DNA from 2 places in the Paenibacillus xanthanilyticus genome. Region 1 is predicted to be linked to the other one. Evidence: predicted binding sites of a transcription regulator. Region 1 holds the regulator's gene; the other holds the start of a gene.

Region 1 (6,516 bases):
CGGGAACTGCTCGGCCAGCTCCGCGCCTAATTCCGGATGGTCGATACCAAGCGCCTTAAGACCGCGCGTCCACGATTCGCGGCGGTAGAGAGGCGCGAGCTGCTGGAGCTTGCGGAACTCCTCCTGCTCGCCGGCCAAGAAATTCGCCCACAAGCCTTCGAAGGGATTGATGCCGATCATTTTGGTGAACGGGAATGTCTCGTACGATGCATACAACTCGCGCGCCGCTTCCCGCACGGCAGCTTCCAACTCCTTGGCATTCAGGCCCGTTCGGGCCGCTCCCGATTCACAGGTTGCATCGAATGCTTCCTGCACGCTGCGCTCGTCCCACAACAGCGTATCATCCAAATCAAACAGTACGGCTTTCTTCGGCATGCTTCATTTGCACTCCAGTCTAATTTTTCTCGTTGAACGGTATGTTATGGACGGCTGCGAACGCGCGAAGGCGTTCCGCCATCTCATCCGTCGGATATCGGTTGATCATGCGGCTAAATACCCAATTTGCGCCCTTCTGCTGCTCGATGACGACCGAACCTTTCTGTACGCTGATCGCCTTGATGGCAACCGTATATAGATTGCGGTCTCCGCCGAAACGGCGCGTGCGGACATAATCCTTGCCAACCGACAGATAAGGGCGGCGAAGAATGAAGATAACTGCCATCAGCACGTAAAGGCCGATCGTCACCCAATACATCGCGCCCGCATCTTTGTAATAATCCGACGTGAACGTCGTAATGACGTACATCCCGATGAAGAGAACGAGGAATGCCGGCATGATAAAACTGCGGCCTTTGAACGTATCCAATTTTTCCTCTGTCTTTTGCACATGAAGCGGCGTCTGGCCGTATTTCTTGCGCTGCTTATTCAGCTGTGTCTGGTTTTTGCGAACTTTGCGTTCCCAGGATCTTGATGACAAATGGGGAGCCTCCTAATTTACAGGTAGATAGAGATCGGGGATCGCGCTCGACGCGCAACCCCCAGGCTATTACGGATGATGCCTGTTTTTGGTTTCATGCGATTCTACTCGAACCCCGATTGAACCCAGCGCCTTAAAACGGCCGTGCGAATTTCTCGATAAATCGATTCGGATACTCCGAAGGCAGCTTGCTTACTTCGTCCAGGCGGTCGTACAGCTCACGCGGAAGCGTCCAGCCGACGGCGCCCATATTATCCTCGAACTGCTCCAACGTGCTTGCGCCGAAGATCGGAGAGGTGATCCCTTGGCGGCTCAACAACCACGCGAGCGAAATTTGGGCCGGCGACTTATCCAGCTCTCCGGCGATCTTCCGGACTTCCTCCAAGATCGCGAAGTTCTTGTCCGAGTTACGCAACGCCCACGAGCTTTCACCAACCTTGGACGTCAGCCTGCCTGCCGTTGGTTCTTCCCGGTTATATCGGCCGGTAAGAAAACCGCCTCCAAGCGGCGCCCAAGGAATGATGCCGATATTCTCCTCGCGGCAGAGCGACATCATCTCGCGGTCCATCTCCCGGCTAACCAAGCTATACTGGGGCTGAATGGAAATGAAACGAACGTACCGGTTCATATCGCTGACGGCCAAAGACTTCATCAGCTGCCACGCGAAAAAGTTCGAGCACCCGATATAGCGGACTTTGCCAGCGGTCACGAGATCATCCAACGCGCGGAGCGTCTCTTCGATCGGCGTCGCGTGATCCCATACATGTACCTGGTACAAGTCGATGTAATCCGTCTGCAGACGCTTCAAACTGGCATCGACGCCATCCATGATATGCTTGCGGGAGATTCCCGCCCCGTTCGGATGATCCGCGGTTGGCATCCGGACCTTCGTGGCGAGCACGACTTCCGAGCGGCGGCCTTGGATCGCTTTGCCGACGATCTCTTCGGAGCGGCCGGAGACGTATACGTCCGCGGTATCCAGGAAATTGCCGCCTTTCTCAAAAAAACGATGAATCATCTCAACGGAGTCCTGCTCGCTCGTCGTATTGCCGAACGTCATCGTGCCTAGGCACAGCTCCGACACTGCAAGTCCGCTTCTACCTAATAAACGGTATTCCATATCGACATTCCTCCTCGTATTCGATCCAACGGCTCGAGGTCTTGATGTCTTAATGTTTGATGTTGTCTTCCTCGTCCTCGACAAACTTGATATTATCCAGCTGCCCGCGGAAGTTCCGTTTGAAATTGTCCAAATATTGTTTGCGCAGCTCGGCGCGTTCCGCTGTCTCTTCCTCCGTTAACCCCACGGTCTTATGCTTGCGCGACAGCTCGTTTATACGTGCGATGATTTTCTCCAAAGTGGTACGCCTCTCTTTCCGTAACGCTCATGCTAGTCAACATTCCACTCTTTACTTTGACATTTTTGCTCGTCCATTGTCAAGACAACAACAAAAAACGGCGAACCTAGTGGTCCGCCGGAATGATTAAGCTCTGGCCTGCATGCAACGCTCTCTCTCGAAGCCCATTGCGCTGCTTGATGGAGTAGATGACTTCGCGGATATCCTCGCCGCTGCCCTTCACTTCGCTTGCGATCGCCCAAAGCGTATCGCCGCTGCCAACTACGATAACCTGTTCGGATGCCGTCGGCGCTTCCGGAATGGCTGTAGTCGCATTGCCTTTCATAATCATGAATCCGATAAAAAGAAGGAAAAAGAACGCAACGACTGTCGTGAATTTCGCAATATGGCTTGCTCTCAACTTTTTGACGCGTTTGTTCGCTGCCGTGCGTCTTGCCGTACCTTGTTTCCGTTCCGTGTATGTATAAGTAGAGACCGTGTTTACCATATTCGATTCCCCCAAACGTTTGTTCTGTTCTCGATGAACTAAGAATAACACGAACACTCGTTTGGTGTCAACGACATTTGGAACATTTGTTCGCACCCCGATGCGAACTTGTGTTTCTCGAACTTATGTTTGTACGAACTCCGGTTCTGTGTTATAATTTGACACAAATGAACTTATGGAGTGATCTCGTTTGTCGAAACTTTCCAACCGCCAGCAGGCGATACTCGAATTCATCAAGACCGAGGTTCGGGAGAAGGGCTACCCGCCTTCCGTCCGTGAAATCGGCGAAGCGGTCGGACTAGCCTCCAGTTCGACGGTTCACGGCCATTTGGACCGGCTAGAGAAGAAGGGCTTGATCCGCCGCGACCCGACGAAACCCCGCGCCATTGAAATACTGGACTCCGATATGGAGAGCATCCCTTTCCCGCTCGCGATCGCCAAAGTACCCGTGGTCGGTAAAGTTACGGCCGGCCTACCGATTACGGCAACCGAGAATATCGAAGATTACTTCCCTCTGCCTGCTGATCGCGTCGGAGACGACAACGTCTTCATTCTGAACGTTATGGGCGAGAGCATGATCGAAGCAGGCATTCATGATGGCGATTATGTAATCGTCCGTCAGCAGCAGACGGCGAACAATGGCGAGATCGTTGTCGCGATGACCGAGGATGACGAAGCAACCGTCAAGACGTTCTATAAGGAACGCGATCACATCCGTCTTCAACCTGAGAACTCGACGATGGAGCCGATCCGGCTGCGCAACGTGACGATTCTCGGCAAAGTAATTGGACTCTTCCGCGATATCCATTAATCGAACAGGTAATCGAACAGGCAGACCTTACGACGATAGACGTCGTCAGGTCTGCCTGTTTCTTTTGCTCTCATGTTCGTTCACGCATAATAGGCATCATAACGACTTGACCAATTCAGGCTTTCGCATGCGAACGTTCGTCCAATCGATTCGAACCATGGCATCATAGCATAACGTATTCCAGTTCGATCGAGGTGATGAAGTTGCTGACGAAACTGAAACAACCCGGTTTGATCATCGGAATCCTTGGCGCGGCCAAACTGCTGCTCGACAGCGCCGGCATTCAAATTCCGGACGAGACGATCAATGATCTTGCAAACGGTATCAGTGCCGTTCTTGTCGTCATTTCTATTTTCGTCGATCACGGAAAATCCTAAGCTCCGCCTTCTTCATCTTAGCCGGCCTCGTGCCGGCGAACGGGAAGCCGCCTTGTGCGCGCTTCTTTTTTGTATTCACTTCTCTTCGGCGCATGCGCATGTCACTCGCAGTCGTTAACAAAGAGAAGAACCCTGATGCACATGGCTTCTAGGGTTCTTCATCTTGGTCATTCATGGTCGTCGGGGTGGCGCAGGCAATCCTTCGCCTTCACTACCTCCCATTAAGCGTATTCGTAATTTGCGCTTTAGACTTTAGTTCTTCCAGCAACTGAGGCGAAAGCTCCGCAATCTTCTGGCGGATGAGCTGTTCTCGAATTTCCGCTTTTTTGCCTTCAAGCGTAGCGGCCTTTGCTTCCTTATAGCCGGTTACTTTGATAATGTGGAAGCCAAACTCAGTCTCGATCGGTCCGCCCAGCTCTCCAACCTTTAGCGAAAACGCAGCTTCTTCAAACTCAGAAACCATTACGCCTCTGCCGAAGAAACCAAGATCGCCTCCGGTTCCCTTACTGCCCGTGTCGGTCGATTGTTCTTTCGCCAGCTTCGCAAAATCCGCGCCTCCCTTCAGCTGCATCATAATTTCATCGGCTTGTGCTTTCGTGGAGACCAAAATATGCGAAGCTTTCACTTCCTCAGGCTGATCGAACATCGCTCTATTGGCCTCAAAATATTGTTTCACTTCTTCATCGGACACTTTCGCACGCAGCTCCACGAGCTTGCGAATACGTAACTGCATCGGTATTTGCTTCTTCAAATCTTCGAGTGTCATGTTCGATTGCTGAAGAGCAGCATGAAATTCCGAATCGGAGGAGAACTGCTTCTTGATCTGCGCCATTTCCGCATCCACATCTTTGTCGCTGATGACGATCCCCTTCTTCTTCGCCTCCTGCTTCACAAGCTCTTCTTGTATCAGGTTGTCCAGCATTTGGGATCCGCCGACTGCGGCCATCGCTGCGTAAAGCTGATTTTTGGTAATGGGAACGCCGTTAACTGAACCGACCACGCCATTGCCTTCATTGCCTAAAGGCGACGAATCTGGTTTGCTCGCAATCATCACAGATTTCGTAGCACCATTATAATTGACTTCTGCACCAAGCATCTCAGCGGCAGAGCGGAGCGGGACGTAAGTAACCCCCTTAATGGATATAGGTTCAACGGTTGATTTTTTGCCATTTACGATCAAGGTCATTTTCGTGGCCGCATAGGCGCCTGCACCTGCTGCGAGCATCATGCCCGCGATGACCAGTGTCGTTATGCCCACTCGACGAAAAAGGATATTGCCCATAAGTTTACCCACAATTAAGCCTCCCGCTGTAATCTTTTCCGGATCTCTCCATAGTCTGAATCATTGCGTTTTATATCTGTAATCATAAAAAAAACTCCCTTCGAATTGCCAAACGACGCAAATCAAAGGGAGACTTTATTAAAAATATATAAGTGGTTTCCAGCTGTAGTTGAACAGCTTGATGCTGAAGCGCTGACTGAGATCATACCTCCGGACAACGCCAAGCCAAGGACATCTATTTTAGTACAGCGTCAGATATTGATCGCGCTCCCATTGGTGAACCTGGGTGCGGTACATATCCCACTCGATTTCTTTCAGCTCATAGAAGTGCGCAAGCGCATGGTCGCCGAGCGCGTCGCAGATGACCTCGTTGCGGAGCAGCTCGTCGAGCGCTTCCTTCAAATCCGACGGCAGGCTTGGAATACCTTCGTCGATGCGCTCTTCTTCGGTCATAACGTATACATTGCGGTCTACCGGCGCCGGAAGCGGCATTTTGTTCTTTATGCCGTCCAAACCTGCCTTCAGCATAACAGCGAGTGCCAGGTAAGGGTTAGCCGCTGGATCCGGATTCCGCACTTCGATGCGCGTCGACAGACCACGGGAAGCCGGGATGCGGATCATCGGGCTGCGGTTGCTTGCGGACCATGCCACATAACAAGGCGCTTCGTAACCCGGTACAAGACGCTTGTACGAGTTGATTGTCGGGTTCGTGATCGCTGCGAACGCGCGCGCATGGCGCAGAATGCCGGCCATGTAATAACGCGCCGTTTGGCTCAAGCCAAGCTTGTCGGACTCGTCATAGAACGCGTTCTCTTCGCCGCGGAACAGCGATTGATGCGCGTGCATGCCGGAGCCGTTCACGCCGAACAGCGGCTTCGGCATGAACGAGGCATGCAGGCCGTGCTGGCGGGCAACCGTCTTGACGACGAGTTTGAACGTTTGAATTTGGTCGGCCGCCAGGATGGCATCCGCATATTTGAAGTCGATCTCGTGCTGGCCCGGAGCAACCTCATGATGGGAGGCTTCGATCTCGAAGCCCATCTCTTCCAGGGTCAGCACGATTTCGCGGCGGCAATTCTCGCCGAGATCGGTAGGGGCCAAATCGAAGTAGCCGCCTTGGTCGTTCAGTTCCGTCGTCGGTTCGCCCTTCTCATCCGTCTTGAACAGGAAGAACTCCGGTTCCGGTCCGACGTTCATCGCCGTGAAGCCCATCGCTTCCGCTTCTTTCAGCGCACGTTTCAGAATGCCGCGCGGATCGCCGGCGAACGGCGTGCCATCCGGCATG
Region 2 (6,516 bases), on a different contig from region 1:
CGTGAGTTCGTGGAGACGGGTAAGTAAATCATGACTCGTAAAGCCGTTTGAGAAACGAAACAAAGGAGTTTGATCACATGCGGAAGAATTACCAAAACCTCGTGGAGGATAAAATCTTTTTCGGCGGAGCTGCCGATGTCGAAGACATGTTCAAGAATGAGGCAATCGAAGTTGTTGTCGATTTACGAGGAGAAGCAACCGAGTGCGCGTATCCAAACGAGAACCTCGAATGGGTTCAAATTCCTCTTGGCGACAATGCGGAGGGACCCCAAGATCAGTTGTTGAAGGAAGCCATTCATCACGTTGTAGAGGCCTATAAGAGCGGTAAAAAGGTAGGGTTCCATTGCGGCGGCGGCAGCGGGAGGACCGGCGCTGTGGCGGTTGGAACGCTTATTGAGCTCGGAAAAAGCCAGACTATTGAAGAGGCTGAATCATTGGCGAAGTCGATTCGGCCGAAGGTGAATATTAAACCGGCACAGCGTGAGGCACTGGAAAAATTGTATAAGGGTTAATGATTGGGGGATCCAGGTGTGGATCCCCTTTTTTGTGGAGGATCGAAATTATTAGCGATCCTTAGCAGCAAGGAATCGGCTGGCCGGGACGCTTTCGTTTATTCAACACCATAAGTTTGGCCACCGGATGACTCCACTTCTTTCACTGGCCCGCAGCAGCTGCTTGAGGACGACGACACGGCGATCGGCTTAATCGAAAGCTTCTTCGGTTTTGGCCCGCAGCACGTATCATGCTCCGTAACAGCCAGCAAGGATTTCGGCACCGAGCATACCCCGGTTTCTGGCAGATGCAGTTTTACCTCGCGAGCAGCTTCAAAATCCCCAGCCAAAGCAGCCACAACGCTGCGCGCCTGCTCATAACCGGTCGCGAGCAAGAATGTCGGTGCGCGGCCATAGCTCTTCGAACCCACGATGTAAAAGTTCTTCTCTGGTTGGCGGAGTTCGGCTTCGCCGTGTGGACGGACCGTGCCGCAGCTGTGGAGGTTAGGATCGATTAAATCGGCAAGTTGTGGTACGGATTCAACAACGGCATCGCTCGCATACCGCAGTTCGCGAAGGAAGGTGAAATCAGGTCGAGATCCCGCGGCGACAATGACCTCATCGATTTTAGCTATGGTGTAGCCTTGGTCTAACTTTGTTCCATGCAGGGATAGCTTATGGGTTGCTTGATCTTTCGTAATCTGGTGGATGAGGAAGGGGGTGTGAACCAGGACGTTGCCGTTCTGCACATATCGGTTGGCACGTGTCCCAAGCTCGCCGCGAGCTGGCAACCCGTCGTTTTCGCCGCCCCCAAAGGCATCATTTACGGATTGCTTTCGAAGCACCCAGTGGATCGTGGTTTCGGGTACTTGCAGTTTTAATTCGTGGAGGAGCGTAAGCGATTGAATAGCGGAATGCCCGCTGCCAACGACCACGATATTCTTACCGGCATATCGATCTCTGCTTGCACCCAAGCTGTCCGGGATGCCATATGTGATGTGCTGCGTGTATTCCTTTTCGCCCTCAGCTGAAGTGCCGCTGGCTCCTAGCGGGTTTGGGGTAAGCCATGTTCCTGTTGCATCAATAACGGCGGCAGCCTCTACACGATGCGTATGGCCTTGTTTTTCGTATTCAATCAGGAAAGGCGCACGTTCGCGTCCCGCCGTTTTCATTTTATCGAATCCTTTGCGATAGATCGCTTTAACCGTCGCTTCCAATTGAATATAGGGCTTGATCGGCGTCAGTTGGGCTAGCGGCTCCAAATAAAGCTTAATCAGTTCATCTCCTGTCGGCATCTGATCGTGCGGAGGCGGGCTCCACCCCGTCGCAAGCAGAAGCTCCTTAGCGGCTGCATCGATATTGAATTCCCAGGGAGAAAACATGCTTACATGCTGCCAGCTGCGAACCGAAGCTCCAACCTGTGCGCCTCTTTCAAAAAGCACAAAAGGCATGTTTCTTTTTACAAGCTGGGCAGCGGCTGCTAAAGCTACGGGACCGCCGCCAATAATCGCGGTTGGTAAGGGGTTCATCATTTCGTCGTCCTCCTAAAATGAAGGTTGGATTGTTTTGGTCGTTTAATATTTGCAATTTGCAATTATGAGCTTAAAAGTAAACCCCCATTATTTCGGAGGTAAACAACATGAAGTTGATTTCTGCATGGCATCGTTAAAAAGTTTGATGGAGCGTATGACGGTATCTCTTTCGAAATCTGTCATTGTCGAGAGAACGCTGTGAAGCTGAGTATTTACGGTCAGATTAATGTCATTCTCGATCCCAAGCCCTTCAGGTGTTAAGGACAAGATATTGATGCGATTATCGGCGGGATGGGGCGTTTTCTTAACCAATCCCTTATCGACTAAGGTTTTGACCTGCCTGCTGAAGGTCGTAATATCCATCCCTAAAGCACCGGCGATTTCTTGCATGGAAGGTTGGTGCTGGCGGTTGATCTCGTACAAGATATGGCTCTGCACAAGCGAAATCTCTTGGCCGCAGCAGTTGTCGCAGCATTGCTCATTCAATAATCCGAAGTTTCTCGACAGCAGCTGAAACAAGTTCCGTACATTTTCCATTGTCATGACCTCCTGATTCCGTTATACCACTTATATTTGCAAAATGCAAATGTTATTGATTATCGGGCTTCAATCGAAAAGCAGTCGGAGTATGTTGCCGAGCAGAATTTTCCCCTTATGGGTTGGGCATCCCTGAATCGGTATTCCCCGCGCGCGGCGTCGGTCTTTCAGCGGAAGATCCAATTATGTTGTAGTCAGAAATTGGATTTGAAAAAATACCTCCCACTGGGGATTTAGACCTTGCATCACGAACATACATTCGGTATATAATAAAAACACGAACATACTTTCGGTTATTGGGGGTGTCATTATGGTGGTGCCCGTTATCATGTTGGCGGATTGCCAATCCTTTTATGCGTCAGTCGAAAAAGCAGCGCACCCAGAATATCGCGATAAGCCACTCATTGTGGCTGGCGATCCCGCACGCAGATCAGGAATCGTACTTGCGGCATGTCCAATCGCTAAAAAATTCGGTATTACAACCGCAGAAACATTGGGGGAAGCTTTGGGAAAATGTCCGGATGTGGTGGTCATTCGTCCGCACATGCAGACCTACATTGACGTATCCCTTATGATTACGGAGATCTTTGAGTCGTTTACGGACTTAGTCGAACCCTTCTCGATTGATGAACAGTTTCTCGATGTCACGGGTTCGCTTTCGTATTTCGGATCACCCGAAGAAATTGCTCGAAGGATTCAGATTAAGGTGATGATGTATACAGGCGTCTGGATCAGAATTGGTATAAGCTCCACGAAGATCTTGGCTAAGATGGCTACAGATATCTGGGCAAAGAAAAGTGAAACGGGAATTTTCACGCTGCCTAAAAGTGAGGTGGAGAGTCTGTTGTGGCCGCAGCCCGTGAACAAAATGTTTGGTGTTGGTTCGCGGATGACGGCTCATTTTAACCGGATGGGGATTACCGCCATCGGGGATATCGCCCGGCTGCCGCTCGCAGAGCTGAAGCGGAAAATGAGAATTGTAATGGGCAAAAACAGCGACATTCAAGCTGAATTATATTGGCAAACCGCGAACGGGATCGATTCCAGCGCGGTTACACCGGGTACGCATGATGTCCAGCAGGCGATTGGCCATCAGATGACGCTGCCGCGCGACTACAGCCGCAAAGAAGACATTGAAGTCATACTGCTTGAGCTAAGTGAAGAGGTATGCCGGCGCTGTCGAGCCAAGGGATATATGGGCTCCGTTATTTCCGTAGGCTGCCAAGGAGCCGACTTCGACAGACCTACGGGATTCTATCGACAGGTCACGGTTGCTGATCCGACCAACATCACGAATGAAGTTTTTGAAACGGCGCGGAAGTTATTTTATGCCCATTGGGACGAGATGCCTGTCCGTAAGCTTGGCGTGGTGGTATCGAAGTTGACCCGCGATACGCAATACCAGCTGACCCTTTTCGGTAATCGGGAGAAAGCAAGGCGATTAGAACGAGCTACCGATCAAATCAAGTACCGTTATGGAGGTACCGCAATCTTGCGAGCTTCCTCTTTATTAGGGGCTGCGCAAGCGCTTGAACGTAGTGCAAAAATCGGGGGGCACTATAAGTGAGTAAGAAACTTCAAGGTAACGGCCGCTGGGAATCCAGCCGTATGATGCTCCCGGAACATCGAGAACAATATCTCAGTCGGAGGCACGGGCAGCATGAACAGGCGAAGACCGAACTGCCGAGCAAGGAAGAACTCGAATTGGTTCGCGATTTTGTTCTGCTCCCCATGATGCTTACGATTGTAGAAAAAAACAGCACGGAAATCGGGCTTACTTCCTATTCGTTGAAAAGCTTATATATCAAGGCTTCCCAGGTTTTGATGACGCGCATCCACGCCGATCTTAGCGAAGTTAGGAAGAAAATGAAGGTCCGAAATATCAAAGTGTTTGAAGAAGAGCGCGTAGACAGCGCTATTCATTATCGATTTGTGTGCCGGGGATATGAGGACACCTTTGCCATGATGCGCGATGTGGCGCGGGCGGAGATCAGTGTACGGATTGCCAGGTATGTGTCGGAGATGTTTAAGCCGTCCTAAAAAAGCACAGAAGCCTACCGCTCAGAAAGGGTCTATATAGCAGGCCCATTATCTGAGCGGCGTCATTGGCGTGACCTTCCTGCATCAGGCGTCGATACGGGAAACATCGATAATGTCGTGGAAAAAAATCCATTGGTCTCCTACATGGAGGCGATTATGAAACTGGTCAAGTTTCTCGACGATCCCGCTGTATGTTCGATCCTCATAGGAGCCGAAAACCGTAATCCGAATACGTTCTCGATCCATGTAGGAATGACGGATTAACTCCGCAATCTTGTGTACGTTCTCGTTGGTCAAACCTGTCCTTTGGCGTATCAAAGGGCGTGTATTGCTAAAGGCGCTCCGTGTTTCTTGCTCCGCATAAACAGGTTGCTTTACCATATCGTCAGCCCCCTTTCAGGCATAAAAGAACATTTGTTCCTAGTATACCATAAATTTCTGAAACAGGCCCCTAAATGTAGGCAGCACATCCGTTACGCAGCATTCGTGCACATTCTCCAATGTTTATTTACGCGAACAATGGAAACCCTTTTAGGTACAAATAGGATGGTACGCTGGAGGGATCCCTGCTTGAAAGTTGAACTTGGACGCTGCTTACTGCATGAACGATTACTGGAATCCGGAAAAACGGCGGAATCGTTGGCGAAGGAGCTGCTATTCAAACCTGAACGAATCTATGACTTTATGGATAACAAAAGAGTGATGCCGCTCAAAATCGCCATATCGATCGCGGATTCCCTTCGTTGCGACGTACGCGCCTTGTACGAATTAATTACCATGGACAGGTAGGGGGGAAGAAGAATCTTATTGGCAGGCGAATAAGACCTGTAAAAAGCATACCTGTTCTGTACAATGTGGGATTACATCGGTGTATCCATGCAAGTAGAATGGAAGAAGAAAGCCTATGTGTGCAAAGATCGTAACATGCAAAATCGCTCTAGCCTATGCAATCCCCTTTCGCCACCGGAAGGGGATTTTATATTAGATAGGGTATGTTCCTTTTCTATCAACGATCATCGGCGGAGATGCTATAATTTTCACTAGTACTGAGGGACTAGCATCCGGGGGGCAAAGAGAAGCGTGAGACGACTGTTCATTCCACTTCGATTGAAATTTATGATTCTGTTCTGTTTGTTAAGCACCATACCATTAACCCTGATCGGCTTCCTTAGCTATAAACAGTACATCCATCAAGTCGAGAAGGATGCGAATACGTATACCGTGCAGATCGCAATGCAGATTCAGAACAGCATCGACCGTTACTACCGGGAGATGGAACGGTTAACGGCCGTGCCTTATTACGATCCTTCCGTTATGGCGATTCTCCGAAATCACGCTTCCGCGGATAGCGGGGATTTCGTTCCGCTCGAAGAGATCAACAAGATGAGTCTGCTGATTTCCTCGCTCGCGGCCGAAAGAAGCGAGATTCAGAACATTCTTATCTTTTCGCTCGACGGCGTGCTGTACACCAACACGGATGATTCCATCGATAAATTCTGGAGGTCGGAGGACACGCCATGGATGAATGCGGTGATGGAAGCGGATGGCGCCATTGTGGCGATTCCCCCGCATCATGCCAAGTATTACAAGTCGGGAGAACGAACGGTGATTTCGCTGGCGAGAGTCATCCGAGACCCGCAGACCCATCGGCATCTGGGGATCATCAAGATCGATCTGACGCAAAAGGGATTTGCCAGCCTCTTTGGCATGAGCGACATGGTGCCGGATACCGTCATCCATGTGCTGGATCAACAGGGGGAGACTTATTTTTCTTCCTTAACGGGAAATGGAGCCCGGATGCCCGAAGCGCCGAATGGACCGTTATTTCTCACGGCCGAGCAGCATTCCGAGCTCACGGGCTTTGTCGTCAAAGCGCTGGTGCCGGAGGAGAATTTGAAGAAAAACGCAAATGTCTT

Evidence for each region. The regulator LexA, encoded in region 1, represses DNA repair genes until DNA is damaged. The targets are predictions, from matches to a motif close to CGAACATATGTTCG.
Region 2: the regulator LexA is predicted to act here: its motif matches at 2,809-2,822, upstream of ACFSKT_RS06845 (DNA polymerase IV).

The regions. Positions count from the first base shown of each region.
Region 1 is NZ_JBHUHA010000002.1:64,198-70,713, forward strand. It holds gene ACFSKT_RS17320 (HAD family hydrolase) at 1-375, opposite strand, end outside; gene ACFSKT_RS17325 (MFS transporter) at 395-916, opposite strand; gene ACFSKT_RS17330 (aldo/keto reductase) at 1,050-2,036, opposite strand; gene ACFSKT_RS17335 (DUF896 domain-containing protein) at 2,086-2,274, opposite strand; gene ACFSKT_RS17340 (LysM peptidoglycan-binding domain-containing protein) at 2,381-2,761, opposite strand; gene lexA (transcriptional repressor LexA) at 2,952-3,572, shown strand; gene ACFSKT_RS17350 (hypothetical protein) at 3,776-3,949, shown strand; gene ACFSKT_RS17355 (peptidylprolyl isomerase) at 4,161-5,243, opposite strand; gene glnA (type I glutamate--ammonia ligase) at 5,472-6,516, opposite strand, start outside.
Region 2 is NZ_JBHUHA010000001.1:1,703,481-1,709,996, reverse strand. It holds gene arsC (arsenate reductase (thioredoxin)) at 1-27, shown strand, start outside; gene ACFSKT_RS06860 (protein-tyrosine phosphatase family protein) at 78-512, shown strand; gene ACFSKT_RS06855 (NAD(P)-binding domain-containing protein) at 611-2,023, opposite strand; gene ACFSKT_RS06850 (MarR family winged helix-turn-helix transcriptional regulator) at 2,111-2,560, opposite strand; gene ACFSKT_RS06845 (DNA polymerase IV) at 2,871-4,127, shown strand; gene ACFSKT_RS06840 (YhjD family protein) at 4,124-4,600, shown strand; gene ACFSKT_RS06835 (YolD-like family protein) at 4,685-4,981, opposite strand; gene ACFSKT_RS06830 (cache domain-containing sensor histidine kinase) at 5,681-6,516, shown strand, end outside.